3 regions of the Scandinavium lactucae genome follow, and region 2 is predicted to be linked to each of the others. Evidence: riboswitches for the same ligand, from Rfam matches in the RefSeq annotation. Region 2 holds a riboswitch; each other region holds the start of a gene.
What was found. Region 2 has a riboswitch for thiamine pyrophosphate ahead of thiC (phosphomethylpyrimidine synthase ThiC). Riboswitches for the same ligand answer to the same signal wherever they lie in the genome.

Region 1: another riboswitch for thiamine pyrophosphate. It lies ahead of thiB (thiamine ABC transporter substrate binding subunit); the one in region 2 lies ahead of thiC (phosphomethylpyrimidine synthase ThiC).
Region 3: another riboswitch for thiamine pyrophosphate. It lies ahead of thiM (hydroxyethylthiazole kinase); the one in region 2 lies ahead of thiC (phosphomethylpyrimidine synthase ThiC).

The regions. Positions count from the first base shown of each region.
Region 1 covers NZ_JAWXRD010000001.1:288,076-298,094, forward strand. Annotated here, with positions in the region: gene araC (arabinose operon transcriptional regulator AraC) at 1-833, shown strand, start outside; gene SIK69_RS01340 (DedA family protein) at 955-1,722, shown strand; gene thiQ (thiamine ABC transporter ATP-binding protein ThiQ) at 1,664-2,410, opposite strand; gene thiP (thiamine/thiamine pyrophosphate ABC transporter permease ThiP) at 2,394-4,004, opposite strand; gene thiB (thiamine ABC transporter substrate binding subunit) at 3,980-4,963, opposite strand; TPP riboswitch at 4,994-5,140, opposite strand; gene sgrR (HTH-type transcriptional regulator SgrR) at 5,177-6,832, opposite strand; gene sgrT (glucose uptake inhibitor SgrT) at 6,920-7,075, shown strand; gene SIK69_RS01370 (sugar efflux transporter) at 7,193-8,371, shown strand; gene leuD (3-isopropylmalate dehydratase small subunit) at 8,426-9,031, opposite strand; gene leuC (3-isopropylmalate dehydratase large subunit) at 9,042-10,019, opposite strand, start outside.
Region 2 covers NZ_JAWXRD010000010.1:3,144-13,162, forward strand. Annotated here, with positions in the region: gene purD (phosphoribosylamine--glycine ligase) at 1-859, shown strand, start outside; gene SIK69_RS07680 (DUF1481 domain-containing protein) at 903-1,595, opposite strand; gene hupA (nucleoid-associated protein HU-alpha) at 1,608-1,880, opposite strand; gene SIK69_RS07690 (YjaG family protein) at 2,067-2,657, opposite strand; gene nfi (deoxyribonuclease V) at 2,700-3,371, opposite strand; gene hemE (uroporphyrinogen decarboxylase) at 3,381-4,445, opposite strand; gene nudC (NAD(+) diphosphatase) at 4,485-5,258, opposite strand; gene rsd (sigma D regulator) at 5,355-5,858, shown strand; TPP riboswitch at 5,912-6,012, shown strand; gene thiC (phosphomethylpyrimidine synthase ThiC) at 6,093-7,988, shown strand; gene thiE (thiamine phosphate synthase) at 7,988-8,629, shown strand; gene SIK69_RS07725 (HesA/MoeB/ThiF family protein) at 8,616-9,371, shown strand; gene thiS (sulfur carrier protein ThiS) at 9,355-9,555, shown strand; gene thiG (thiazole synthase) at 9,557-10,019, shown strand, end outside.
Region 3 covers NZ_JAWXRD010000030.1:49,014-59,032, reverse strand. Annotated here, with positions in the region: gene SIK69_RS12355 (DUF3772 domain-containing protein) at 1-2,056, opposite strand, end outside; TPP riboswitch at 2,240-2,336, shown strand; gene thiM (hydroxyethylthiazole kinase) at 2,372-3,151, shown strand; gene thiD (bifunctional hydroxymethylpyrimidine kinase/phosphomethylpyrimidine kinase) at 3,148-3,948, shown strand; gene SIK69_RS12340 (GntR family transcriptional regulator) at 3,984-4,730, shown strand; gene SIK69_RS12335 (PfkB family carbohydrate kinase) at 4,704-5,657, opposite strand; gene SIK69_RS12330 (ADP-ribosylglycohydrolase family protein) at 5,651-6,658, opposite strand; gene SIK69_RS12325 (nucleoside permease) at 6,655-7,938, opposite strand; gene fbaB (class I fructose-bisphosphate aldolase) at 8,188-9,237, shown strand; gene yegS (lipid kinase YegS) at 9,285-10,019, opposite strand, start outside.

The sequences.
Region 1 (10,019 bases), on a different contig from region 2:
ACCCGCTGTTACCCGGCTACTCTTTTAACGCCCATCTGGTGGCGGGACTGACGCCGATTGAGGCCGATAGCTATCTCGATTTCTTTGTCGACCGTCCGCTCGGCATGAAGGGCTACATTCTCAATCTGACGGTGCGCGGAGAGGGGGTGATTGACAATCAGGGGCATCAGTTTGTCTGCCGACCGGGGGACATTGTGCTGTTCCCGCCGGGTGAGATTCATCACTATGGCCGCCACCCCGATGCCAGCGAGTGGTATCACCAGTGGGTATATTTCCGGCCACGCGCCTACTGGCATGAATGGCTGGCGTGGCCGACGCTGTTTGCCCAGACCGGTTTTTACCGCCCCGATGATGCGCATCAGGCGCAGTTCGCCGACCTGTTTGGGCAGATCATTGATGCCGGGCAGGGCGTGGGGCGTTATTCGGAACTGCTGGCGATTAACCTGCTGGAGCAGTTATTACTCCGGCGGATGGAGGTCATCAACGAATCGCTACTGCCGCCGATGGATAACCGGGTGCGCGATGCCTGCCAGTACATCAGCGATCACCTGGCCGATAGCCAGTTTGATATCGCAAGCGTTGCCCAGCACGTCTGCCTGTCGCCGTCGCGGCTGTCGCATTTGTTTCGCCAACAGTTGGGGGTCAGCGTGCTGAGCTGGCGGGAAGATCAGCGCATCAGTCAGGCCAAGCTGCTGCTCAGCACCACTCGTATGCCCATTGCCAGCGTAGGGCGCAACGTTGGCTTCGAAGATCAGCTCTATTTCTCACGCGTCTTTAAGAAATGTACCGGTGCCAGTCCCAGCGAGTTTCGGGCTGGTGTAAACAATGTGTGAAAAAAGTGAACCCCGGCGCGCGAATACAGGTCATAACCTGTAACTATTCAGATAATTGTCGGCTTGACGAAGTGGCGGCCCCTCAGGAGAATCGCAGCTTCGTCTTCCTGTCGGGTACCTTATGCAAGCGTTGCTGGAACATTTCATTACCCAATCGGTAATGTATTCGCTGATTGCCGTCGCGCTTGTCGCGTTTCTCGAATCGCTGGCACTGGTCGGGCTTATCCTGCCTGGCACCATCATGATGTCGGCCCTTGGGGCGCTAATTGGTAGCGGTGAAGTGAATTTCTGGCAGGCCTGGCTGGCGGGGATTATTGGCTGCTTGCTGGGGGACTGGATCTCATTTTGGCTTGGCTGGCGTTTCAAAAAGCCGCTGCACCGCTGGTCATTCATGAAGAAGAACAAAGCGCTGCTCGACAAGACCGAACATGCGCTGCATCAGCACAGCATGATAACCGTGCTGGTGGGCCGTTTTGTCGGCCCGACGCGTCCGCTGGTGCCGATGGTGGCCGGGATGCTCGACCTGCCGGTGTCCAAATTTATCCTTCCGAACATCATCGGGTGCCTGTTCTGGCCACCGGTCTATTTCCTGCCTGGCATTCTTGCCGGGGCGGCAATCGATATTCCGTCTGATGTTCAGAGCGGCAGCTTCAAGTGGCTCCTGCTGCTGGCGGCGGGCGTAGTCTGGCTGACGGCATGGCTTGGCTGGCGTTTATGGCGCAGCGGTAAATCAGGCACCGATCGCCTGACGCGTTATCTGCCACGGACGCGTCTGCTGTGGCTGACGCCGCTGATGACTATTCTGAGCGTGGTTTCACTCTATTTTCTGTTCAAACATCCGCTGATGCCGGTGTATCTGGATATTCTTGGCAAGGTCGTGAGTCGCTAATACCCAACAGGTGCGAGGCGCTGGCTTTGCCGCTGAGTAGTTCATCGGTCGGGCCATCCCAGGCGATGCGCCCGTCGGCAATCACCAGCGAACGTGGCGCAATCTTCAGCGCGTCTTCCACGCTGTGCGATACCATCAACAGCGTCAACTGCTGGCGCTGACAAACGTCGCTGACCAGCTGGAGCATCTCCTGACGTAGCGCAGGGTCGAGCGCTGAAAACGGTTCATCCAGCAACAGGATTGGCTGCTCGCGCACCAGACAACGCGCCAGGGCCGCACGCTGTCGCTGCCCACCGGACAGCTCACCGGGCAGCCGTTCCAGCAGCGATTCAATCCCCATTTGGCTCGCAATCACCCCGAGTTTATGCTGCTGGGCGGCATTCAGCTTGAGCCCCGGATGCATCCCGAGACCGATGTTTTGTCGCACCGTCAGATGGCTGAACAGATTGTTCTCCTGAAACAGCATCGACACCGGGCGCTTGGCCGGGGGCGTGAAGGTATGCGGCTGGTCGCCGATCAGCAGCGTCCCGCTCTCCGGCGTTAAAAATCCGGCAATCAGGTTTAGCAGGGTGCTTTTCCCCGCGCCGCTCGGGCCTAAGACGGCTATCTGCTCCCCCTGTTTGACGGACAGGGTAAAGCGCATCGGCAGATGCTCGTACAGCCAGGTGACATCATTCAGTTTTAGCATCACGCCCCGGAAGTTTTTCAATCACGGTAAATAACAGGAAACAGAGTATCAGCAGAATAAAGGCGGTGACCGCCCCATCCTGACTACGATAGGCACCCATCTGCTGATAAAGATAAAACGGTAGGGTGCGGAAATCCTCATTGCCAAACAGTGCCACCACGCCGAAATCGCCAATCGACAGCACGCAGGCGAAGGCCAGCGCCTGGGCGATAGGCCGCTTCAGGGCGCGCAGTTCAACGACCCGGAAACGGGTGAATCCCTGCATGCCAAGCGACTGGCACAACAGGCTGTAACGCGCGGTGGCGTCACGCATCGGGATTTCCAGCACCTTAAGCGCATACGGGATGGCCATCAGCGCATTGGTGAAAATCACAATTCCGTCAGCGGATGACGGCAGGCCAATGCTGTTATTGAGCAGTAGAAAGAAGCCGGTAGCCAGCACGATGCCCGGCATGGCGAGGATCAGCATCCCGCTCAACTCCAGCGCTTGTCCGGCGAAATTGAACTGTCTGGCGCGCAGTTCCCGACTGCTCCACAGCAGCATGAGCGTCAAGGTCACGCACAGCAATCCGGCGGCCACCGCGATGCGCAGCGAGGTCCACGCCGCCTGCCATAGCACGGGCTGCATCAGCACCTGCGGTAAATTACGGTTCAAGCCATCGATTCCCACCGCCAGCAGTGGTGGGAGCAACAGCAGTAGCGCCAGCCCGATCAGCATGCTGTCAGTTACCCGGCTGTGCAGGCGATCGTCCGGATCGCGCCAGCCGGTGTGCTGCGTATTCCCCGGGGCGAGGGAGCGACTCAGGCGCTGGCTAACCAACATCAGGCCCAGGCAGCAGATCATCTGCACGAGCGCCAGCATCGCCGCGCGTCCGGGATCGTAATCGAAATTGAGCGCCTGATAGATGGCGAGTTCGATCGTCGTGGCCTGTGGCCCGCCGCCGAGCGACAGGACGGTGGCGAAGCTTGCGAAGCACAGCATGAAAATCAGCGCGGCGGTGGCCGGGATTTGTCGCCGCATCCACGGCCATTCGACAAAGCGGAAGAAGCTAAAGCCGCGCATTCCCAACTGCGCCGCCAGCTGACGCTGTTCACCGGGGATCTGCTCCAGTGCCTGAAGCAGCAGCCGCGTTGCCATTGGCATATTAAAGAACACGTGCGCCAACAGAATGCCTTGCAGGCCATACGGCGAGAACGACCATTCCCAGCCGAGCCAATGGCATAGTTGAGCCAGCCAGCCCTGGCGACCGTATACGCTGAGAATGCCAAACACCGCCACCAGAACCGGCAGAATTAAGGTCATGGCGCACAGTCGGAGCAGGATTTGACGGCCTACAAAGCGGCGGCGGTAGAGGGCGCGGGCGAGGAAAATAGCGGGCACGACCGACAGCAGAGCGGACAGAAACGCCTGCCAGAAGGAAAACCGCACCACGTGCCAGAGATAGCTGTCGTGCAGGAAAGCCCCCCAGCTGGCGGTCGGGGAGTTAACCCACAATGCCAGAAACGCCGCCAGCGCAACAGCGACCATCAGGCTGGCCACCGTTGCGCCGGGTATCAGCCAGCCGGCGATTACTGGCTGACGGCGCGTTGCCATGCAGCAATCCAGTTCTGGCGCTGGGTAGCAACCTGTTGCGGGGTATATTCCAGCGTGCTTTTCGGTTTCACCAGACCGTTAAAACCGTCTGGCAGCGCCACGTCGGTGACCGGATACATCCAGTTCCCGGTCGGGATCGTTTTCTGGAACGCCGGGCTGACCATAAATTTCAGGAACTGTTCAGCCAACTGTGGCTGTTTGCTGGCGGCGGTCCGCGCGGCGACTTCGACCTGCAGATAGTGGCCTTCGGCGAAATCAGCGGCGGCGTAGTTGTCTTTCTTCTCTTCAATGATGTGATAAGCCGGGGAGGTGGTGTAGCTCAGCACCAGGTCGCTTTCCCCTTTCAGGAACAGGCCGTAGGCTTCGCTCCAGCCTTTGGTGACGGTGACGGTTTTGGCCGCCAGTTTCTGCCACGCTTGCGGGGATTTATCGCCATACACTTTCTGCATCCACAGCAGCAGGCCAAGACCTGGGGTGCTGGTACGTGGGTCTTGATAGATAACGCGCCATTTCTGCGGGCTCTCGACGAGGTCTTTCAGGCTTTTCGGCGGGTTCTTCAGCTTATTTTTGTCATACACGAACGCAAAGTAACCATAGTCGAATGGCACAAAGGTCTCGTTACTCCAGCCGCCAGGCACCTTGATCCCGGCGGTTGGCACACCGCTATTGGCGAACAGCCCGGTTTGGGTGGCGGCCTCAAGCAGATTGTTATCCAGCCCCAGCACCACGTCGGCTTTGCTATTTTTGCCTTCCATCCTTAAGCGGTTGAGCAACGAAACGCCGTCTTCCAGCGCCACGTATTTCAGCTCGCAGTTGCAGTCCGCTTCGAAGGCTTTTTTGACCGCAGGCCCCGGGCCCCAGTCGGCGGAGAAAGAGTCGTAGGTATAAACGGTGAGAACGGGTTTCGCGAAAGCAGGGACGCTTAACAGGAACAGGAATGGCAGGAGTTTTTTCAGCACTTTGCACCTCAAATTAAGGGGTGGCAAAGGATTTTGAGTAGCCTCAAATCCCTTCGCCGGCGTTATCCGGATCAGGTTCGACGGGTATCATCTCAGCCCATAAACGTCATCATTCAAGCCGCCTTGATGCCTCTCGAATGATTTTGTGTCGGTTTATTAGCACCCCGTTGAGAACGACAGCATTGTAATGAGTTTGTGACTTTTCAGAAAGCCTTAAGAATCCGGTGGCGCAAACCACGCCGATTTAAAGTCAAACCAGCCGAGGGTGTTCATGCGCAGACCGCGCATACTGCGCTGGCCCTGGATCATCAGCCAGTGGTGGATCAGCGGCACCACAGAACGCTGGGCGATAAGCTGCTGACACCAGTTGGCGAGGTGCATGTCACCAGCCTGCCATTCGGCGGCGGCCTGTTGCCAGTCGAGCGGGATACAGTGCTGGATCAGCGGCACTTCAAACAGCTGGGCAAACAGCGAGAAATCCAGCGGCAGGGTAAAGTTGGCGCTGTTCAGCCACATGTCGCTGTGTGCTTCACCCCGGTGCCACTCGTCGTAATCCAGCTCCTGAATCTCCAGCTTCACCTGATGTTCGGCCAGCAGGTCACCCATGATCCGCGCGATGTTTTTGTGTTCCAGATGTTCCCGATAATAGGTCAGGGTCAGCGTTTCCAGCCCGGCGGGTTTACCCCCTTTACCCGGACGCGCATGGTGCCAGCGTGGCAGCAGGCCGTAGGCCGGGAACCAGTGCCCCTGATACTGTTCATCGGCGTGATACAGCAGGTTGGCGGGGGAAAGGATTTTGCTCACCCACTCACGGACTTCATCGGAGACCCCTTTCTGGCTGCGGGCGTCGAACAGCAGGTAATAGCAGCCTTCTTCGAGGCGACTTTCAACCGCTTTTTCGCCGTCGGTAGGGCCTTCCAGCGTCAGGCCGCAGGTGACTTCCTCGCCGATTTCCGGTAGCACCCAGACGTTCACCTCATCTATCAGCGCCCGATAGCCAAAGAAGTCGTCAAAGGCATGGATTTTTAGCTGGTTTTGATTGTTACGTGCCACGGCGTAAGGCCCGGTGCCCACCGGCAGGCTGGAAAAGTGATTCATGCTTTCCCATTCACGCGGCAGGATCATCGCCGGAATGTGGCCGACCAGCCACGGCAGCCAGCGGTCAGGGCGTGCAAGATGAATATCCAGCGTCCAGGCGGTTGGGGAATCGATGCGCCGGATGTGAGCGTACAGCGGCAGGGCATTAATACGCTGTAGGGAATGGATAACGTCCTCCATTTCCAGTTCACGGCCATGGTGGAAATGAATCCCTGGCCGGAGATAAAAGCGCCACTGCAAAGGGGAAATCTGCTGCCAGTGATGGGCAATGTCCGCTTCCAGTTCCCCGTTTTCCTCATTTATACGCGTCAGGGCGCTAAATATCTGTCGGGCAATGTGGGTTTCCGAACGGCGTAACGGCGTGCCGGGTAGCAGATTGCGCATCGGACGATAGTAGAGCACCCGCAGGATGTGCCGCCCCTGGCGAAAGCTACGACCAAGATGTGAGACCAACATCTGACGCACGGTGGCTTTGTCTCCGACCAGTTGTACCAGCTGATCAATCCTGTCCTGTTCCAGTAAATCTTCCGCCCGCTGCTGCTGGAGCGCCAGGCCGGTATACAGGAACGTCAACCGCGAACGCTTCCCGCGCCCGGCTTCCGCCTGCCAGGTCAGCCAACCTCTCTCTTCCATGGTGTTCAGCAGCGTGCGCATATGGCGGCGCGAACAGCTGAGTAATTCGGCCAGCTCGTTGAGCGTGGTCTGCTGGGATTGACCGTCACAGCATTGCCATAACCGGATGAACTGTTGTTGCAGACGACCAGAGGACATAAAAGGGGAACTCCTGACGAAAACTCAGCAATTTATTTATCCTCATATTAAGCCAATAATCACTCCCGATGAAGTGAGGAGGTGAAGATGAAGAAGCCAACTGCCCGTCAGTTTTACCAACAGTACTTTTTGGCGACGCAGGGAGCGTCATGGCTGGCCCGCCTGGTCGCAGGAATGCGCCTGAAAATGCTGGAAGATTTGATGCAGTGGGATGTTACAAACCCGGTTTCGGATCTTCATTGACTTGACTTAATCATGTGTGACTGAGTATTGGTATCAGGCGAGAGCCTTGAAAGACCCGCCAGCAGAATGCTTCTGCTGGCTTTTTTCGTTTTCTTTTTTTGTGCGACGGGAATAAGCATGCATTGGTTAGCGACGATGGGACGACGACTGAACGGGGTGTACGCTGCCTTTATGCTGGTGGCGTTTATGGTAGGCGTGGCGGGTGCATTGCAGATGCCGACGTTAAGCCTGTTCCTCAGCCGGGAGGTAGGCGTGCAGCCATTCTGGGTCGGCCTGTTTTATACCGTCAACGCCATCGCCGGGATCGTGGTCAGCCTGGGGCTGGCTAAACGATCTGATAGCCAGGGCGATCGCCGCAAGCTGATTTTGTTCTGCTGCCTGATGGCGGTCGGCAATGCGTTGCTGTTTGCCTTTAATCGGCATTATCTGACGCTGCTTATCTGCGGCGTGATGCTGGCCTCGCTCGCCAATGCCCTGATGCCGCAGCTGTTTGCCCTGGCCCGTGAGTATGCCGACAGCTCAGCGCGTGAAGTGGTGATGTTCAGCTCGGTGATGCGTGCGCAGCTGTCGCTGGCGTGGGTGATTGGCCCGCCGCTGGCCTTTATGCTGGCGCTGAATTACGGCTTCACCACCATGTTCTCAATAGCGGCTGGGATATTTTTCCTGAGTCTGGTGCTGATTGCCTTTGCGCTGCCGTCGGTGTCGCGCGTCGAGACTTCCGCCGATGTCGCAGTCACCGAGGTTAGCGGCTGGGGCGATAAAAATGTGCGGATGCTGTTTGTGGCATCAACCCTGATGTGGACCTGCAATACCATGTACATCATCGACATGCCGCTGTGGATAAGCAGCGATCTGGGGCTGCCTGATAATCTGGCGGGCATTCTGATGGGCACCGCCGCCGGGCTGGAGATCCCGGCGATGATCCTCGCCGGATATTATGTGAAACGCTTCGGTAAGCGGCCGATGATGATTACCGCCGTGGCGGCCGGGGTGCTGTTCTATTTTGGGCTGATCCTGTTTCACTCCCATGAGGCGCTACTTTTCCTGCAACTTTTCAACGCGGTGTTTATCGGGATTATCGCCGGGATAGGAATGTTGTGGTTCCAGGATTTGATGCCGGGCAGGGCGGGTTCTGCGACCACGCTGTTTACCAACAGCATTTCAACCGGGGTCATTATTGCCGGGGTGATTCAGGGGGCGGTCTCACAGAGTTTTGGTCATCACGCGGTGTATTGGGTGATGGCGGCGGTGGCAGTGGTAACGCTGGGACTGACCTGTCGGGTGAAGGACGTTTAGTTTTTATTGCCCGGCCAGGCCTACGATCCTATGTCGGCCTGGCCGGGCAAAAAATCAGCTCATAAACGCAGGCTGCTTGTTCTCGTACTCCGAAATCGCACCTTCGTGTTGCAGCGTCAGCCCGATGCTGTCCAGACCGTTCAACATGCAGTGGCGACGGAACGCGTCGATGTTGAAGCTGTACGACTTGTCTCCGGCTTTCACCACCTGCGCTTCCAGATCCACTTCAAACGTCATGCCCGGGTTCGCCTGTACCTGCTGGAACAAATCGTCGACCTGTTCATCGCTGAGCGTGACCGGCAGGAGCTGGTTGTTGAAGCTATTGCCATAGAAGATATCGGCAAAACTCGGGGCAATCACCACTTTGAAACCGTAATCGGTCAACGCCCACGGGGCATGTTCTCGCGATGAACCACAGCCAAAGTTTTCACGCGCCAGCAGAATCGACGCGCCTTTAAACTCCGGGAAGTTCAGCACGAATTCCGGGTTTGGCTGCTCGCCTTTATCGTCAAGGAAGCGCCAGTCGTTAAACAGGTGTGCGCCAAAGCCGGTCCGGGTGACCTTCTGCAAAAACTGCTTAGGGATAATCGCATCGGTGTCCACGTTAGCCGCATCCAAAGGGACAACCAGGCCGGTGTGTTGGGTAAATTTCTCTGCCATGATGGTGCCCTTATTTCATGCTACGAATGTCGGCGAAATGGCCGGTAACGGCAGCCGCTGCGGCCATCGCCGGGCTGACCAGATGGGTTCGTCCGCCGCGGCCCTGACGGCCTTCAAAGTTGCGGTTGCTGGTTGAGGCACAGCGCTCGCCCGGGTTGAGGCGATCGTTGTTCATCGCCAGGCACATTGAGCAGCCCGGTAAACGCCATTCAAAACCGGCCTCAATGAAAATCTTGTCCAGCCCTTCCGCTTCGGCCTGTGCTTTTACCGGGCCGGAGCCTGGCACCACTAACGCCTGAACGCCAGGTGCGACTTTGCGACCTTTGGCGATTTCTGCCGCTGCGCGTAAATCTTCAATGCGGGAGTTGGTGCAGGAGCCGATAAACACTTTATCGATAGCCACGTCGGTCAGCGGGACGCCCGGCTTCAGGCCCATGTAGGCCAGCGCTTTTTCAGCACTTGCTCGCTCAACCGGATCGGCGAACGAAGCCGGATCGGGAATGCTGTCATTGACGGAAATCACCTGTCCTGGGTTGGTGCCCCAGGTCACTTGTGGGGCAATCTCTTCAGCTTGCAGGGTGACAATGGTATCGAATGTTGCACCATCGTCGGTTTTCAGGGTTTTCCAGTACGCCACGGCGGCGTCAAAGTTTTCCGCTTTTGGCGCGTGCAGACGGCCTTTCACGTAGTTGAAGGTAGTGTCATCCGGTGCGACCAGGCCCGCTTTGGCACCCATTTCAATTGCCATGTTGCACAGGGTCATACGCCCTTCCATGGTCAGCGCCTGGATGGCGTCGCCGCAGAATTCGACCACGTGACCGGTGCCACCCGCGCTGCCGGTTTTACCGATGATCGCCAACACGATGTCTTTGGCGGTGATGCCCGGCGCAGCTTTGCCATTCACTTCGATTTTCATGGTTTTGGCGCGGCCCTGTTTCAGGGTCTGCGTCGCCAACACGTGTTCCACTTCGGAGGTGCCTATTCCGAA
Region 2 (10,019 bases):
AGCAGACGGTCTTGCCGCCGGGAAAGGCGTTATCGTCGCGATGACCCAGGAAGAAGCAGAAGCCGCGGTGCACGACATGCTGGCGGGCAACGCCTTTGGCGATGCGGGCCACCGGATTGTGATTGAGGAGTTTCTCGACGGCGAAGAAGCCAGCTTTATCGTGATGGTCGACGGCGAAAACGTCCTGCCGATGGCCACCAGCCAGGATCACAAACGCGTTGGCGACAGTGATACCGGCCCGAACACCGGCGGAATGGGCGCTTACTCCCCGGCCCCCGTCGTCACTGACGATGTGCATCAGCGCACCATGGACCGTATCATTTGGCCAACCGTGCGCGGCATGGCGGCGGAAGGCAACACCTACACGGGCTTCCTGTATGCCGGGCTGATGATCGATAAAGCCGGTAATCCGAAGGTTATCGAATTCAACTGCCGCTTCGGCGACCCGGAAACGCAGCCGATCATGCTGCGCCTGCAGTCCGACCTGGTCGAACTGTGCCTGGCCGCCTGCGCCGGTAAACTGGATGAGAAAACTTCGCGCTGGGATCCGCGCGCGTCACTGGGCGTGGTGATGGCAGCCGGGGGTTATCCGGGCAATTACAACAACGGCGATGAAATTCACGGTCTGCCGCTGGAAGAAGTAGAAGGCGGGAAAGTCTTCCAGGCCGGAACCACACTGTCGGAAGACGATCGCGTGCTGACTCACGGCGGCCGCGTACTGTGCGTAACGGCGCTCGGTGAAACCGTGGCAGAAGCGCAAAAGCGTGCCTACGAATTAATGACGGATATTCACTGGGAAGGCTGCTTCAGCCGTAAGGACATTGGTTATCGCGCGATTGCGCGTGAGCAAGGGAAGTAAACCTTTCACTTCGCCCTTTCTGTTCCAGAGAGGGCGATTCCTGCTAGAAACTCTTTTCCTGTGGCTGCCAGGTGCAGAAGTCTTCATTCGCCACCAGCAACAGCTGCGAACCTTCCGGTGCTTCCAGCCACGCCACGCTCACGTCCACAGAGGAGTGGCTTTGACGTCGTTCGATGTGGTTAATCGCCAGGGTTTCTAAATCCGGTTTCACCGTCTGCCCTTCACAAGTCGTCACGGTACGATTCGCATGCCAACGCCCCTGATGCAACACCACGCGCCCCTGACGCAATGCATCGCTGGTTTGGCGGATATGCTGAGCCTGATAGCGATACAGCGCTATCTGGTCGTTAGAGAGTTGCTGCTTCTGTCCATCTACTTCGCGCTGCATAAAGCTGAGTTCGCCGTGGTTATCAAAACGCACGCGAATATGCTCCTGCGGCTTACTGTAGATATTGAGTTCAATCAGAGAGAGCGTATCGCCCTGCCAGCGGTATTCGCTGGTTGAGGTACTTCCGCTGCGCCACGGGCTGGATACCGCGAGCAGATGAGTTTCGTTATCGGAATCTTTACGCCAGATGCGCACCGCGCCCTGGTTGTCTGCATATCCGCTGGCGGTAAACGGCGGCAGTGAAGAGTGATGGCTACAGGCAGACAGCAACAATGCACCCACCAGCGATAGCGAGCGGTGCCAGATGGACAAAAGGGGCGAAACCGCCCCTTCGTTAAAACTGTTCACCGGTATGCGGTCTTACTTAACAGCGTCTTTCAGAGCTTTACCAGAAACAAATGCCGGCACGTTGGCTGCGGCGATTTTGATTTCTTTACCGGTCTGCGGGTTGCGGCCAGTACGCTCAGCACGGTGGTTAACTTTGAAGGTACCGAAACCAACCAGTTGTACAGCATCACCTTCTTTCAGAGACTCAGTAATTGCAGCCAGGGTGGATTCCAGGGCAGATTTAGCCTGTGCTTTTGACAGGTCAGCCTTGTCCGCAATTACATCAATCAGTTGAGTCTTATTCATATGTTATCCTTACAATGTGTTTATCGCTTGCTAAGCATCGAGTGCGACGGAAATGCCTGAAAAGCACTCTCCTGCATACACGCACCGATAGCCACTTTTTTTCGCCTTCCAAATGTAGACCAGACGGGGGGCAGATGTGAAGCCTTCAGGCACGACAATTCGGACTGAATGTCACGTTTTGTGGCTTCATTGCTGAAAATTTATACCAATATTGCTCTCACCAGCCTCACGGAGGTCTGCCCGCAGCCCTTTTATCAGTTCAATATCGCGTTCTTCACATTCGGCAAGAAGTCGGAAAATTTCCCATTGGATGTCCCATTCCTGCTCTACCGCTGGGTTTTCTTTCAGCTCTTCATCCGTCATTTCACGACCGGCCTGGGTCATTTCCAGCATCGCCACGGTGGTAATGGAAGACTTACTGACTTCGATTGCATGTTCGAGCGTTTCACCGCTCAGACGTGAATGCACTAATTCGCTCAGCGCCACGCAGGCATCGATCGCCGGATAAACACCGTACATATCGAAATCATCGGCCACCGGGATCGCTTCTTCCAGCTTTTCGAGCTGACTATCGAAGTTCACCTTAGCGTCCTTCACGGTCAGAGTTTCCCAGATAAGATCGAGAATACGACGATAAATCTGCCCATCGGCAAACTCTGTCTGCTGACAGAAAACGGCGTAGTTCGGGTACATACGCTCGCACAGGCAAGCCATGAAGGTCACGTGCTGCCAGCTTTCCAGCTTTTCCAGGCGCAGATGAATCGGGTTTTGTAACATGATGAGTTCTCGAATGCGTTAATTGGCCGCAGTTTACCTGAATCAGGACTGAATTGCTTGCCAGCGCTGGAATGCCGATCGTCCGGAAGCCACTGCATCGGCCCAGCGCGTCGGTTCCGGCAGGCGATAACCTTTTGTACAGCGCTGAACCCAGGCCAAAGCCGTGTCCTGACTGACGCGATGACCGGTGGCGATAAACAGCGGATTACAGCGCACTTTGCTGCGCCAAACCCAGCCCAACTGCTCGCTTTTATCCATCAGCGGGGCCAGCGCGCCCGGTTCAGGCGACAGCGGCTCAAACTTACCGCACAGGCGCTTTTTCGCGACACCAATGGTGGGCACGTCTACCAGCAGGCCAAAGTGGCTGGCAACGCCCAGTCGACGTGGATGGGAAATACCGTGACCATCGACGAAAAGCAAATCGGGTTTACGGGAAAGTTGCTCCCACGCTGCCAGCAGCGCGGGATATTCACGAAAAGAGAGGAATCCGGGGATGTAAGGCATAGTCGTGGGAATACGCGCTATCTGGTATTCCACCAGTTCCAGACTCGGGTAGCTCAGCAGGACGATCGCCGCCCGGGTGATTTCACCGCCCTGCTCGAATCCGACGTCTGCCCCGGCGATCAACTGCGGAGGATCTGCATCGAAGCGATCCTCGCGGGTAACTGACGATGCTAACGCCCGCTGCTGTTCCCGAAGAGTGCTCAGATCCATACCGTATCCTTACTGGTGATAGTGTGCCGACAAACGGTGCACGGCTTCAACAAATGCACCCGCATGTTCAGGTGGAACATCCTGATGAATGCCGTGCCCCAGGTTAAAGACGTGCCCTTCACCCTGACCAAAGCTGGCCAGGATAGACGCCACTTCTTCTTCGATACGTGCCGGCTGCGCGTACAGCATCGATGGGTCCATGTTGCCCTGCAACGCCACTTTATCGCCCACGCGACGACGCGCATCGCCGATGTCGGTGGTCCAGTCGAGACCCAGTGCATCGCACCCGGTTGCAGCCATCGCTTCCAGCCACTGACCGCCGCCTTTGGTGAATAATGTCACCGGCACGCGACGACCTTCGTTTTCACGCAGCAGGCCATCGACAATTTTATGCATGTAGTACAACGAGAACTGCTCATAATCACGCCCGGTCAGCACCCCGCCCCAGGTGTCGAAAATCATCACCGACTGCGCGCCCGCCCGGATTTGCGCGTTCAGATACAGGGTGACGCTCTTCGCCAGTTTATCCAGCAGCAGATGCAGCGCCTGCGGATCGGCATACATCATCTTTTTGATAAGGGTAAACGCTTTGCTGCTGCCGCCTTCTACCATATAGGTAGCCAGCGTCCACGGGCTGCCGGAGAAACCAATCAGCGGCACTTCGCCTTTCAGTTCACGGCGAATAGTCCGCACCGCGTTCATTACGTAGCCCAGTTCCTGTTCTGGGTCCGGAACAGGCAGTTTTTCGATATCAGCTTTGGTTTTCAGCACAGAAGTAAAACGCGGGCCTTCACCGGCTTCAAAATAGAGCCCCAGCCCCATCGCATCAGGGATAGTCAGAATGTCCGAGAAGAGGATCGCCGCATCCAGCGGATAACGGCGCAGCGGCTGGAGTGTCACTTCACAGGCCAGTTCGGCGTTTTTGCACAACGACATAAAATCACCGGCTTCGGCGCGTGTGGCCTTGTATTCCGGCAAATAGCGGCCCGCTTGTCTCATCATCCAGACAGGGGTGATATCAACAGGCTGGCGCAGCAGCGCACGCAGATAACGATCGTTCTTCAGTTCGGTCATGTTGGCAGTTCCTTTATGCGTCATACGGGCAGTGTACCATCACTCATACTCTGCCCGACACATCGCCACCGTATCTTCAATTAAACGGCGCGCGACGGTTCCCGGCGGTGGCAGCAGCGGCAGGTTGTCGTAACGATACCAGTTGGCTTCCAACAACTCTTTCGGGTCGATGACTATCTCGCCGCTGTCGTAATCCGCCATAAACGCGGTCATCAGCGACTGCGGGAATGGCCACGGCTGGGAGGTTACATAGCGCAGGTTTTTGACGCGGATACTGCTCTCTTCCATCACTTCGCGTGCCACAGCCTGTTCAAGGGTTTCCCCGACTTCGACAAAACCGGCCAGCACGGTATGCACCCCATTACGATGGCGCGTGTGTTGAGCCAGCAAAATGGAATCGTCACGGCGGATGGCGACAATAATGCATGGCGCAATTTGCGGGTAATAGCGCTCACGGCAGTGGCTGCACAGCATTGCCCATTCGGTTTTGCTCGGATGCATGGTGTGACCGCAATAGCCGCAGAATTTATGCGATCGGTAAAATTCCGTCAGCTGCACCCCGCGCCCCGCCAGCTGGAACAGGCCAACGTCCTGGTCCAGCACCTGGCGCACCGAGCCCATTTCCTTACGCTTACCCTGTTGGATAAGCCAAACGGGTAAGCCCTCCCATTCGCCAATCTGCATCGCATGCTGGCCCACCAGGCCGAATGCGTGTGCCTCGCCATGTGGCAATTCACCGTTGGGCAACCAGAGTTTCTGTTCGTGGCTGACTATCCACCAGCCACAATCTAATTTTTCAATTATACGATCCATATCTATTGCACTACCTTCGCTTCACTGGCACTTTGTTAACAGTGCTTTTACATTTTTGGGTGAGCTGTTTTCGCTCTTTCACATGCGGAGTCCATCATGCTAAACCAGTTAGAAAGCCTGACAGAGCGCGTTGGCGGCAGCCATCATCTTATCGATCAGTGGCTACAGGTGCGCAAGCAGTTGCTCGTCGCCTATTACAATCTGGTGGGCATTAAGCCTGGCAAAGGATCGTATATGCGCCTCAACGAGAAAGCACTCGACGATTTTTGTCAGCGTCTGGTGGATTATCTCTCCGCCGGTCATTTCAGTATTTATGAACGCATTGTCGGCGAATTGGAAGGTGAAAACCCACTTTTGGCGGCAACAAAACTCTATCCTCAGCTCGAAGGCAATACCGAGCAAATCATGAGTCTCTACGATTCCAGCCTTGAAACCGCCATTGATGATGATAATTGCATGGAGTTTCAACAGGCGTTATCCAGCCTGGGCGAAGCACTTGCGGCGCGATTTACGCTGGAAGACAGCCTGATTGCGCTGGCGATGGATAACAAACTGAACGGCAGCGCCAATGATGAAAATCAGATTGCGCGCCCGGCTTGAGTTCTTAACCGTTAACGCGTAATTTACATTCTTCACCTCGCCGCTGGCGGGGTTGTATCTTGTCGGAGTGCCCATTTGGGCTGAGACCGTTAATTCGGGATCCGCGGAACCTGATCAGGTTAGTACCTGCGAAGGGAACAAGAGTCACACATTTTTACGTCGTCTAATGGGCGCGTAATCTCTTCGTTCATCCGTCGTCTGACAAGCCATTTCTTTCACATACTGGAATGCGCTATGTCTACTACTAAACTCTCCCGTCGCGAACAGCGGGCACATGCCCAACACTTTATCGATACCCTCGAAGGCACGGCCTTCCCTCAATCGAAACGGATTTATCTCACCGGTTCCCGCGATGATATCCGCGTCCCGATGCGTGAAATTCAGCTCAGCCCGACGCTCATTGGCGGCAGCAAAGACACGCCTCAGTTCGAACCCAACGAAGCCGTGCCGGTGTATGACACCTCCGGTGCCTACGGCGATCCAGACATTGCCATCAACGTTCAGCAGGGTCTGGCCAAACTGCGCCAGCCGTGGATTGAGGCACGTCATGACAGCGAACCGCTGGACGCACGCAGTTCGGCTTACACCCGGGAACGGCTGGCCGATGACGGCCTCGACGAACTTCGCTTTACCGGCCTGCTGACACCCAAACGCGCCATCGCCGGTAAATGCGTGACGCAGCTGCATTACGCCCGCCAGGGGATCGTGACCCCGGAAATGGAGTTTATTGCCATTCGCGAAAACATGGGGCGCGAGCGCATTCGTGGCGATGTGCTTCGCCACCAGCACCCAGGCGAAGGGTTTGGCGCGCGCCTGCCCGACAATATCACCCCGGCGTTCGTGCGCGATGAAGTCGCCGCCGGACGCGCGATTATTCCGGCCAATATCAACCACCCGGAATCCGAGCCGATGATCATCGGGCGGAATTTCCTCGTGAAAGTGAATGCCAACATCGGTAACTCGGCGGTGACGTCGTCCATCGAAGAAGAAGTGGAAAAACTGGTGTGGTCCACGCGCTGGGGGGCGGATACGGTGATGGATTTGTCTACCGGCCGCTACATCCACGAAACCCGGGAATGGATCCTGCGCAACAGCCCGGTGCCAATTGGCACGGTGCCTATTTATCAGGCGCTGGAGAAGGTGAACGGCATTGCCGAAGACCTGACGTGGGAAGCGTTCCGCGACACCCTGCTGGAGCAGGCGGAACAGGGTGTCGACTACTTCACCATTCACGCGGGCGTGCTGCTGCGCTACGTGCCGATGACAGCTAAGCGCCTGACCGGCATCGTCTCGCGCGGTGGTTCCATCATGGCGAAATGGTGCCTGTCGCATCATCAGGAAAATTTCCTGTATCAGCATTTCCGTGAAATCTGCGAGATTTGCGCCGCCTACGACGTTTCCCTCTCCCTCGGCGATGGACTGCGTCCGGGTTCGATTCAGGATGCTAACGACGAAGCGCAATTTGCAGAACTGCATACCCTCGGCGAACTGACCAAAATTGCCTGGGAATATGATGTGCAGGTAATGATTGAAGGCCCGGGCCACGTGCCGATGCAAATGATCCGCCGCAACATGACGGAACAACTGGATCATTGCCACGAAGCGCCGTTCTACACCCTCGGCCCGTTGACCACGGATATTGCGCCCGGCTACGACCATTTCACCTCCGGCATTGGCGCGGCGATGATTGGCTGGTTTGGCTGCGCGATGCTGTGCTACGTCACGCCAAAAGAGCACCTTGGCCTGCCGAACAAAGAGGACGTCAAGCAGGGGCTGATTACCTACAAAATTGCCGCCCACGCCGCGGACCTGGCGAAAGGCCATCCGGGGGCACAAATCCGCGATAACGCCATGTCGAAGGCACGCTTTGAATTCCGCTGGGAAGACCAGTTCAACCTGGCGCTGGATCCGTTCACCGCCCGCGCCTATCACGATGAAACCCTGCCGCAGGAATCCGGCAAAGTCGCGCACTTCTGTTCGATGTGTGGGCCGAAGTTCTGCTCGATGAAAATCTCCCAGGAAGTACGTGACTACGCGGCAACCCAGACTATCGAAGTGGGGATGGCCGATATGTCAGAAAACTTCCGCGCCAAGGGCGGTGAGATCTATCTGCGCCAGGAGGAAGTCTGATGTATCAGCCTGATTTCCCTGCGGTGCCGCATCGTCTGGGCCTCTATCCGGTCGTCGACAGCGTGGAATGGATAGCCCGTCTCCTGGAGGCGGGCGTGCGGACCATTCAGTTACGCATCAAGGATAAGAGCGATGATGAGGTGGAAGCCGACGTTACTGCCGCCATTGCGCTGGGTCGCCGCTATCGCGCCCGGCTATTTATCAATGACTACTGGCAATTGGCTATTAAGCATCAGGCCTACGGCGTGCATCTGGGTCAGGAGGACCTGGGAACCACGGATTTGGATGCCATTCGCCAGGCCGGGCTGCGGCTCGGCGTTTCGACGCATGATGATATGGAAATTGACGTGGCGCTGGCGGTGAAGCCGTCATATATCGCGCTGGGTCACGTGTTCCCCACGCAGACTAAGCAGATGCCGTCCTCCCCCCAAGGATTGGCGCAGTTGGCCGTGCATATTGCCCGGCTGAAAAATTATCCCACGGTGGCGATTGGCGGCATCAGCCTCGATCGTACCCCAGCTGTACTGGCGACCGGAGTGGGCAGCATTGCGGTAGTGAGCGCCATAACCCAGGCACCAGACTGGCACATGGCCACCGCACAGCTCCTCGAGATGGCGGGGGCGGGCGATGAACGATCGTGATTTCATGCGCTACAGCCGCCAGATCCTGCTCGAGGATATCGCCGTCGACGGCCAAAAAAAACTGCTCTCCAGCCGGGTACTGATCGTTGGCCTCGGCGGGCTGGGTTCGCCAGCAGCGCTGTATCTTGCCGGGGCGGGGATCGGCACGCTGGTGCTGGCCGATGACGATACGGTGCACATCAGCAACTTACAGCGGCAAATCCTGTTTACCGAGGCGGACATCAACCGTCCGAAAGCGGAAGTGACGCAGCGCCGGTTGTCACAACGCAACCCGGATATTCAGCTTATCGCGCTCAATCAGCATCTTTGCGGAGAAACGCTCCACCAGCAGGTGCAGCAGGCGGATGTGGTGCTCGATTGCACCGATACCATGGCGAGCCGCCAGACGATTAACGCCGCCTGTGTCGCACACGGCACACCGCTAATCACCGCCAGCGCCGTCGGCTTCGGCGGGCAACTGATGGTTATCGCCCCGCCGTTAACCCACGGCTGCTACCGCTGCCTGTGGCCCGATGAACAGGAACCCGTGCGTAACTGCCGGACCGCCGGCATTGTCGGCCCGGTAGTGGGCGTGATGGGCACGTTGCAGGCGTTAGAAGCCATCAAATGGCTGACTGGCATGGAGACCGCGCAGGATGTATTGCGCCTGTTCGATGCCCGCTCAGGTAATTGGCGATCGTTGACCCGCACGCGTTCAGCCGATTGCCCTGTTTGCGGAGGTGCATATGAACGTTCTCGTTAACGAGCTACGCGTCGAATGCGAAACCGGGCTGACCGTCGCGGCCCTATTGTCACGGCTTGAACAGGATAAGCCCGGCGTCGCGCTGGCGCTCAATCAGCAGATTTTGCCGCGCACCCAATGGGCAGATCACAGTTTGCAGGAGGGCGATGCGCTCCTGCTTTTTCAGGTCATCGCCGGAGGCTGACATGTTACGTATTGCTGATAAAACCTTTGAATCACATCTGTTCACTGGCACGGGCAAATTTGCCACACCGGAACTGATGATCGATGCCATTCGCGCCTCAGGCAGCCAACTGGTCACCCTGGCTATGAAACGCATTGATTTACGCCAGCGTAATGACGCCATTCTTCAACCCCTTCTGGAGGCGGGTGTTTCGCTGCTGCCTAACACCTCGGGGGCAAAAACAGCAGAAGAGGCGGTGTTTGCCGCCCGTCTGGCACGGGAAGCATTGGGTACACACTGGCTCAAACTGGAAATTCATCCCGACGCACGCTGGCTGCTACCGGATCCTATCGAAACGCTAAAAGCCGCAGAACAATTGGTGAAAGAGGGATTCGTGGTGCTGCCTTACTGTGGTGCCGATCCGGTGTTGTGCAAACGGCTGGAAGAGGCGGGCTGCGCGGTGGTGATGCCGTTAGGCGCGCCGA
Region 3 (10,019 bases), on a different contig from region 2:
GCGAGTTAGGGACGATCACCGTCGATTTATCGCTGAGCTGTATCTCCGTGGCGCGGACGTTGATCCGCCGAATATCCCCCTCGACGCCGCTGATACTCACCAGGTCGCCCACTTTGACCGGACGTTCGGTCAGCAGGATCAGACCGGAGATAAAGTTTTTCACAATCTCCTGCAAACCAAAACCGATACCTACCGACAGGGCACTGACAATCCACGCCAGCTTGTTCCATTCGATGCCGAGCATAGACAGCGTCAGCATGATGATCAGCACATAGCCAACGTTGGTGAATAGCGTGACCAGCGACGCTCGTAGGCCACGATCCATCATGGTTTTTGGCAGGAAGTCGTTATCCAGCCAGCGACGGATGGAGCGTAAGACGTACCAGCCAATCACCAGACACAGGAACGCATTCAGAGCATGCGCCGGAATAATACTGACGCCACCGATACCTTCACCGCCCCAGATATCGACAATTTTTTTCAATAACTCCACCGGGGTGGTGGTGCCGAACGTCCCGTTGAGCAGCGCGATGGCGGCCATCAACAACAGCGAGGTTTTCCCGACCGCCGAGAACAGCGTGGCGGCGAGGGACAGGTGACGATCGTTAAGGCTCAGGGTACTTTTGAGAATTTTACCGCTTTGGGTGGACGGGGAGAACACGCTGTCGCAGAGATCGACCACGAAATGAATGAGCAGATACAGACAGCTGACCACCAGGCCAATCCACAGCAGTTCAAAGGTGACAAAGCGGGCCAGCGGGATATAACCGATCAGCAGCGCACCCAGAATCACCACCGCCGTCAGGCTGATCACCAGATGAATCAGACCCGCAATCGTTGAGCGCGCTTCGGTTTGTTCACCCTCGGCGCGCATTTTGCGGCGCATTCGGTTCACACGTACCGGCGCTATCAGACAGTTCAGCGCCACCAACAGGGCCGACAATCCGTTGCCAAACAGGGTGGCGGCGATGCTGGTCCCGACCAGGGCGTTGAGCTGCTCGATGATGCCAAAGATGAAGATAGACGTCGCCAGCAGGACCGGGAACGAGCCGAGTGTTTTCGCCAGCGAATCGGCAATCCCCGGCAGACGCCAGGAAGGGTGATTGTTCGACAGCAAGGCAATCCCAAGCCCGGCGATGATCGCCGAGAAATAGGTCAGCTCGACCAGCTGATCGGCAAATTCCAGCACCGGCTGAGCGGTATCCGGTAACCGTGTGAAGATATAAACCAACAGCTGCATGCTGATGCCCAGCGTAAACATCGTGCTGAGCGTGGTGAAACAGGCGAGAAAACTGCGACGGAATCGACCCTGCGGCAACCAGCGCGGCAGGATCCAGCCAACGGGTTTATCTAATGCTTTGCGTCCAAACAGGCCAATAACCAGCGCCAGTAACAGATAGAATCCGGAACCCGCACGCCACTCTTCGCTCCATGCCTGGCTCCAGGCATCACTAACCTGTGAACCAAAAGCATCAAAGCGTGCGGCATCTTTCTCGGCCGGATTAATCAGCGGGGACCAGAACTTCTGCCCGAGAATACTGCCAGTGTTCAGCGCAATTTGGGTTTTCAACGCATCACGGCGTAAACCAAAGATTTGAGCAGACAAGTTCTGCGCACCCACACCGATGGCTTTGGTTTGCTCAATCTGGGTGGTGAGAAGTGTTTTGCTGTTATTGAGCTGCTTACGCTGGCTAACGACCTGCGGGGTTTCCGTCAGCGTGCCGGGGGCAGGCGGTGGGCCAAGGACATCCAGCTGAGCCTGAACCTGTGCCAGTTGCGGGGCCAGTGCCACGGCGAGCTTGTCGGCATCGCTAACCAGCTGCTGGGCTTCATCGTTCAGCGCCGTGAATTGCTTATCCACCTTCGCGGTAGAGACCTGTTGCTTCAGCGCATCCAGACGTTTTTGCAAAGCGGGTAACGCGATGTTGGCATTAACCTTTACCGGTTGTTCAACATCGGGTTGCGCCTGGCTATCATCCGCCTGGGCCAGAAACGGCGTCAGCATAAAACACGACAGCAATGCCAGCAGTAGCGGCACTTTACACATTTTTCGCATACAAAGATGTACCTGGGAGTTCAGTAAACACGGGGCCTGAGCCTGATCGGCTTAGGATACCTGTTATTTGTGAAAATCGTATCAGGGAAATCTGTGTTAAGAGGCAAATGTCAGAAGGCGGGTTGGTTGGCTTGCTTCAACAAACAACTTCCCCTAACCTTGCTGGCGGTAACCTAATGGTTACCAAATGACTCGGGGTGCCCTTCTTTGTGAAGGCTGAGAAATACCCGTACCACCTGATCTGGATAATGCCAGCGTAGGGAAGTCAGAGACCCGCGCAGGGTATCGCTTCTTACCAGCTGGCAGGAGCGAACTATGCCACCTGACCTGCTTAACTCCGTGCAGCTCGCGCACACTTCACATCTTATTCGTACCCGTTCGCCGCTGGTTCACTGCATGACTAACGATGTGGTGCAAACCTTTACGGCGAATGTGTTGTTGGCGATCGGTGCGTCACCGGCGATGGTGATTGATGCCGTTGAAGCCCCACAGTTTGCCGCGCTTGCCGATGCATTGTTGATCAATGTCGGTACGCTGACGCAATCCCGTGCGGCGGCGATGCGAACCGCGGTGGAAAGTGCAAACGCCAGCCATAAACCCTGGACGCTCGACCCGGTCGCAGTGGGGGCGCTCATGTTGCGGACAGAATTTTGCCAGCAGCTGTTGTCACTTCAGCCTGCTGCTATTCGTGGCAACGCCTCTGAAATTCTCGCATTGGCGGGTATGAGTCGCGGCGGGCGCGGCGTGGATACTACCGATACCGCTGCCACCGCGCTGCCTGCCGCCCAGGCCTTGGCGCGTCAAATTTCTGCCGTTGTGGCGGTCACCGGTGAGGTAGATTACGTCACCGACGGGCGGCGCACGGTGAGGGTTACCGGCGGTTCCTCGTTGATGACCAAAGTGGTCGGCACCGGCTGCGCGCTTTCGGCGGTGGTAGCGGCGAGCTGTTCGCTGCCGGGCGACAGGCTCGATAACGTCGCGGCGGCCTGCGGATTAATGAAACGAGCAGGCGGGGTAGCGACCGAAATCAGCACCGGGCCGGGCAGCTTCGTGGCGGCATTTCTGGATGCGCTGTATGCGGAGGGCCAGGCATGAAGCGGATTAACGCGCTCACCATTGCAGGCACGGACCCAAGTGGTGGGGCCGGGATTCAGGCGGATCTCAAAACGTTTTCGGCACTCGGGGCCTACGGCTGCTCGGTGGTCACCGCGCTGGTGGCGCAGAATACCCGGGGCGTGCAGTCGGTGTATCGCATCGAACCCGATTTTGTCGCCGCGCAGCTGGACTCGGTGTTTAGCGATGTGCGCATCGACACCACTAAAATCGGCATGCTGGCAGAAACGGACATCGTTGAAGCCGTGGCCGAGCGTCTGGCACATTATCACATCACTAATGTGGTGCTCGATACGGTGATGCTGGCGAAAAGTGGCGATCCGCTGCTGTCAGCGTCGGCGATCGCTACGTTGCGTAAGCGCTTGTTGCCGCAGGTGTCACTTATTACTCCCAATCTGCCGGAAGCCGCGGCGCTGCTGGATGCGCCTCACGCGTGTAATGAAAAGGAAATGCTCGAGCAGGGCCGGGCGCTGCGGGCCTTGGGCTGCGAGGCGGTGCTGATGAAGGGCGGTCATCTGGAAGACGCCGAAAGCCCGGACTGGCTGTTTACCCACGAGGGCGAAATGCGTTTTACCGCGCCGCGCGTGCTGACCAAAAATACCCATGGCACCGGCTGTACGCTGTCGGCGGCCTTAGCTGCATTGCGTCCGCGCTATAACAGCTGGCGGGAAACGGTGCCGCAAGCCAAAGCCTGGCTGTCGGCGGCGCTGGCACTGGCGGACTCGCTGGAGGTCGGGAGCGGCATCGGGCCGGTGCATCATTTTCACGCATGGTGGTAGTATACTGACTGAAACTTTTCGCCAGGAAACCAGAGATGGAACAAGCGCATACCCGGCTTCTCGCGCAACTGAACGAGCGCATCGCTGCCGCCGATAACACGCCGCTATACCTGAAATTTGCCGAAACGGTAAAGAACGCGGTGCGCAGCGGTTGGCTGGAACATGGCAATATTTTGCCCGGCGAGCGTGATCTGAGCCAGCTTACCGGCGTGTCGCGCATTACTGTGCGCAAGGCGATGCAGACCCTGGAAGATGAAGGCGTGGTCACGCGGGCGCGTGGCTATGGCACCCAGATCAACAACATCTTTGAGTATTCCCTGAAAGAGGCGCGTGGTTTTTCCCAGCAGGTGGTGTTGCGCGGCAAAAAACCGGACACGCTGTGGGTCAACAAGCGCGTGGTGGAATGCCCGTCGGAAGTGGCCGAACAGCTGGCACTGGAGCCGAAAAGCGAGGTTTTCTTGCTTAAGCGTATCCGCTATGTGGATGAGGAGGCTGTGTCGATTGAGGAGTCGTGGGTGCCGTCGCATCTGATTAAGGATGCCGACGACATCGGGATTTCACTGTACGACTATTTTCGCAGCCAGCATATTTACCCCCAGCGGACCCGGTCACGCGTCAGCGCCAGGATGCCGGACGCTGAGTTCCAGACGCACATTAAAATGGATGACAAAATCCCGGTGCTGGTGATTAAGCAGGTGGCGCTGGATCAGCAGCAGCAGCCGATTGAGTACAGCATCAGCTACTGCCGCAGCGATTTATACGTGTTTGTATGCGAGGAGTAATTCGTCGCGAGTGGGAGCGCAGTCGCCGCCGCGGTGACTGACTACCCAGGATGCGACCGCATTCCCCAGCGTGACCGCTTCCGCCAACGACCATCCTGAGGCCAATCCTGCCAGCACACCGCCTGCGTGGCTGTCGCCTGCGCCGATGGTGTCGACTACCGTGGTCGGGAAGGCCGCAGCCTGGCCAGATGCCGCCTCACTGAAATACCACGCGCCGTCCTTATCCTGGCGCACTATCAGCGGTGCCTGCCAGCGTTCAAGCCAGGCTTTGCCTAACGATTCAACATCGATGGGAAACGACTGCTGTTCGGCAACAATGTCGGCTTCCTGGCGATTCAGCGTGATAAGCGGTTTGCAGGCCATGATCCGCGCGAACAGTGCCGGAGGCAGATCCGCAATACGCGGGCCAAAGTCGATCAGCGCCGTCACGCCGGGGGATGCTTCCAGCCAGCCAATCAGCCGTTCGGCGCAGGGGGCGGTAAGCTGATAGCCGGAGAGGTAAACCAGGCCGTCAGTGTGCCGCGGCAGACGCGCCAGCCAGTCGTCGTCCCAGGCATTTTCCACCCCGGTAAACGACATGAAGGTACGCTCCCCGTCCGGTTCGACCAGCGCCAGACACCAGCCGTTGTCACCCTTGTCGGTTTCAATCAGGCTGTGAATGCCCTGGCGAGTCAGGTTGTTGCGCACGATATCGGCCCATACGCCCTGGCCGAGTGGCAGGGCGTTACAGGATTCTATGCCGAGACGTTTCAGTGCCACCGCCACGTTCAGCGCACAACCGCCAATATTGACGCTCTGCTGCTGTAATTCGATGTCACAGCCGCGCCAGGGCAGGGCGTAGGCGTCGGCGATGACGTCAATCACCGCCGAACCGATGACCGTTACCGGGTGCTGCTGCCGGAGCTGGCTCAGTTTGTCATTCAGCATTGTTCCTCCCGCCGTTGGCGATAGTGCAGCAGGGCGGTGGCGTAGCGGTCAAAGTCGAGCTGGTTCACCGCGTCGAGTTCCTGTTTCAGCGCAGGGTTTATCCCATCGATACCGTGCAACGCCCCGCAGATGGCGGTGGCCATCGCGCCGATGGTGTCGGTGTCGCCGCCCAGATTGGCGCACAAAATGGCGCAGCGGTTGGGGTCGGTACCTGCCAGATCGACCATCGCAATCGCGCAGGCTACGGATTCAAGGGTACTGGTGCCTGCCCCGACCAGCTGATAAAGCTGTTCGCTGGCGGATTCCACGCCGTGGGCTTCGCGAATGGTTTTCAGCGCCAGCTCAATACGCATTGAGAGCGACGCATTGAAGGTGGTCACCCGTTTTTCCTGGGCCTGACGGGCGACGGTGGGCAGGGCATCGACGATGTTCTGCCAGCTTTCGCCATCTACCGCGCGGGAGACGGCCCAGCCAATCACCACCGCGCCAGCCAGAGCGAGGTCGGATTTGTGCGTCGGGCTGGAAGCCAGCGCCACTGCATCAATAAACGCATCGAGGTTGGCAGTCGGCAGCATGCAGCCCAGCGGGGAGACGCGCATCGCTGCCCCGTTGGTGACGCCATTGTTTTCCAGTTCGCTGACCGGTTTTCCATCGCGAATGGCGTTCAGCGCTATTTTCGAGGTCGGGCCGAGCACGTTTTTATTGAACGCGTCGAAGCCTTCGGCCCACGCCAGAATGTGGCGGCCAATCACGTCCGGCACGATCTCGCCGTCGCATTCGATAATCGCATCGGCCAGGCACAGCGCCATCGAGGTATCGTCAGTAAATTCCGCGCGGTTGAAATAGCAGGCGGCATTGTTCTCCGCCGGGCCTGGCAGGAAACGGTCAATCCAGCCGAAGTGTGCTTTTACGCGCGAGCGCGGCCACAGTTCTGATGGCATCCCCATCGCATCGCCTAACGCCTGGCCGTACAGGGCCCCGAGAATTCGTTGGTATTTCATTTCACTTCCTCATGTGTCATCGCCATGTCGCGCGCGTCGCTATCGACGGGGATGGCGGTAATTTCTCTGTCCGATTCACGGAAGAACAGCATAAACAGCACGGCAATCACGGCGATCATCACCGCCCCGAAGGTCCACATCCCGGCCCAGTTGAAGGTCAGACCGTTGACCGGCGTTTTGTAGGCGAACATTTTCTCCATCATTACGCCGCCCAGACGGTAGCCGAGCAGGCTGCCGAAGCCCTGACAGCACAAGGTAATCAGCCCCTGCGCGGCGTTGCGCATTTGCACCGGCGCTTTTTTATCCACGTAGATGTAGGCGGTGACATAGTAAAAATCGTAGCTCACGCCGTGCAGCAGAATACCGAGGAAAAGCAGGCCGTAGGTAAAGTAATGCTCTGCGCCGCCATAGACAAAAAAGCCGTAGCGAATGGCCGCGGTCACCAGACCTAATAATAATACCTTTTTAATACCAAAGCGCTTGGTGAAGAACGGCAGTGCCAGCATAAAGAAGATTTCGGAGAATTGGCCGAGGGTCATCCAACCGGTGGCGTTATGCATCCCGACTTCGGTCAGATAGCCGTTGGCAAAGATGTAGTAGAACGCCAGCGGCATTGCGAACAGGAACGAGCAGAAGAAAAAGACGAGGAAGTTTTTGTCGCGCAGCAGCACCAGCGCGTCCAGACCGAGCATGACTTTCAGACTCATTTTACCGGTACTTTTTGGCGGCGTATCCGGCAGGAACAGCGCGAAAACGCCCAGTAACGCCGAGCTGGCAGCGGTGATAAGCAGCGGAATGCGGGTCGGAGAAATATCGCTATAACCCAGCATTTGCGGCAGGAAACCGCACACCAGGCCGGAGCCTATCCAGCCTATGGTACCCATCACGCGAATGCGCGGGAAATCGCGTTCGACGTCCGGCACGTGGGAAAAAGCGATGCTGTTGGTCAGGGCGATGGTCGGCATATAGGTCAGCGAGTAGGCCAGTAGTAACGGGAAGAAGCCGTGGAAGGTGGTCTGCTGCGCGGCGAAGTACATCAAGATCGCCCCGGCAAACATCAATATTGCCAATACTTTCTGCGCCGGAAAGAAGCGGTCAGTCAGCGAGCCGACCAGGATGGGCGAGAGGATCGCCGCGATGGCAGTACAGGCATACGACCAGCCGATTTCCCCGGCGCTGAAGCCATTTTTGCTCAGCCATAACCACAGAGGCACAAACCATGCCCCCCAGATAAACCACTCCACGAACATCATGAACGACAGCTTCACTGTAGTTTTTATCTTTAAATCCTTCATGACAGGTAAGGTACGCCTGCACACTACCATTTGATAATACCTTTTAAATACCTTTGCGGTGATTCCATGAGCGACTTAACACTTTTTCGTACCTGAATCGTGCCAGCGGAATGTGCTTAAAAGCGCACAAATGGGCTGGCAAAATCGCGCTCAGAAGACCAGGCTTAGGGTTGCCTTAAACATGGGCACAGGACATTCATGCCAGCGCCGCTGGCACTTACGGGAGTTATCACTATGACTGATATTGCGCAGTTGCTTGGCAAAGACGCCGACAGCCTTTTACAGCATCGTTGCATGACCATTCCGTCCGGACAGCTCTATCTTCCCGGCCCTGATTATGTCGATCGCGTGATGATTGACAATAACCGTCCCCCGGCCGTGCTGCGGAACATGCAGACCCTGTACAACACCGGGCGTCTGGCGGGCACCGGCTATCTCTCTATTTTACCGGTAGACCAGGGCGTTGAGCACTCTGCGGGGGCCTCATTTGCCGCTAATCCGCTCTATTTTGACCCAAAAAACATTGTTGAGCTGGCGATTGAAGCCGGCTGTAACTGTGTGGCTTCGACCTATGGCGTGTTGGCGAGTGTGTCGCGCCGCTATGCGCACCGTATACCCTTCCTTGTGAAGCTCAATCACAACGAGACGCTTAGCTATCCGAACACTTTTGACCAGACGCTGTACGCCAGCGTTGAGCAGGCCTTCAACATGGGCGCGGTGGCGGTCGGGGCGACCATTTATTTCGGTTCTGAAGAGTCGCGCCGCCAAATTGAAGAGATCTCCGCCGCGTTTGAACGCGCGCATGAACTGGGCATGGTGACGGTTCTGTGGGCCTATCTGCGTAATGCTGACTTTAAAAAAGATGGCGTGGATTATCACGTCTCCGCCGACCTGACCGGTCAGGCCAACCATCTGGCGGCGACCATTGGGGCCGATATCGTGAAGCAGAAAATGGCGGAGAATAACGGCGGTTACAAGGCGGTGAACTTCGGTTATACCGACGAGCGCGTTTACAGCAAGCTGACCACCGAGAACCCGATCGATCTGGTGCGTTACCAGCTGGCAAACTGCTATATGGGCCGTGCAGGGTTGATTAACTCTGGCGGGGCTGCAGGGGACAATGACCAGGTCGACGCCGTTCGCACCGCAGTTATCAATAAACGTGCGGGCGGGATGGGCCTTATTCTGGGCCGTAAAGCGTTCAAGAAATCGATGGCCGAGGGCGTGAAGTTGATTAACTCGGTGCAGGACGTGTATCTGGACGAGAACGTTACCATCGCCTGATGGTCGTCATAACCAAAAAGCCTCCTGAATCAGGAGGCTTTTTGTTATCAGCGCAATAAAGGACAACCCGGCGGCAGACGGCATTCCAGGGCGTGTGGCAGGGTTTCGATCCGGAATTCCCGTCCGCTCATCGGTTCTCCGTCAAGATTAAAGGTGATGTCGTGCGGGGCGGTGATTTCAAACCATGACGATACGCCATCAATCAGGTTTGGGCTCTCTTCCGGGCGGGAGAGGGTGGTAAACAGGGCTGGGAGCAGTTCCTCACCGGTGAAAATACGCAGGTGTAACAGCCCGTCATTGATTAAGGCATCCGGGCAAAGCTGCTGCCCGCCACCCGCCTGACGCCCGTTACCAATCCCAATCACCAGCGCGTCACCCTGCCAGTGGAAATTTTCACCGCGAATTTCACAGCGGTCGGCTTTCAGGGTATCCATGCGCATCAGGCCATGGATCAGATACGACACCCCGCCTAACGCTGCTTTCAGTTTCTCTGGCGTTTCGCTGGTGATCCGCGTCCCGAACCCGCCGGTCGCCATATTGATAAAGCAGGTTTTGTCGTTGACCCGCGCGATATCAATCGCCGTGGCGTTGCCTGCAATCGCCAGTTTCAGGGCTTTTTCGAGTTCATCCGGAATGCCGACGCTGGTAGCAAAGTCGTTAGCGGTGCCGAGCGGCAGAAGGCCGAGCGCCGGAATATAGCTGTTTTCGCACTGGATAATCGCGGTGGCGACTTCATTGATGGTGCCGTCGCCGCCGCCAGCGATCACCGTTGCCACGCCCAA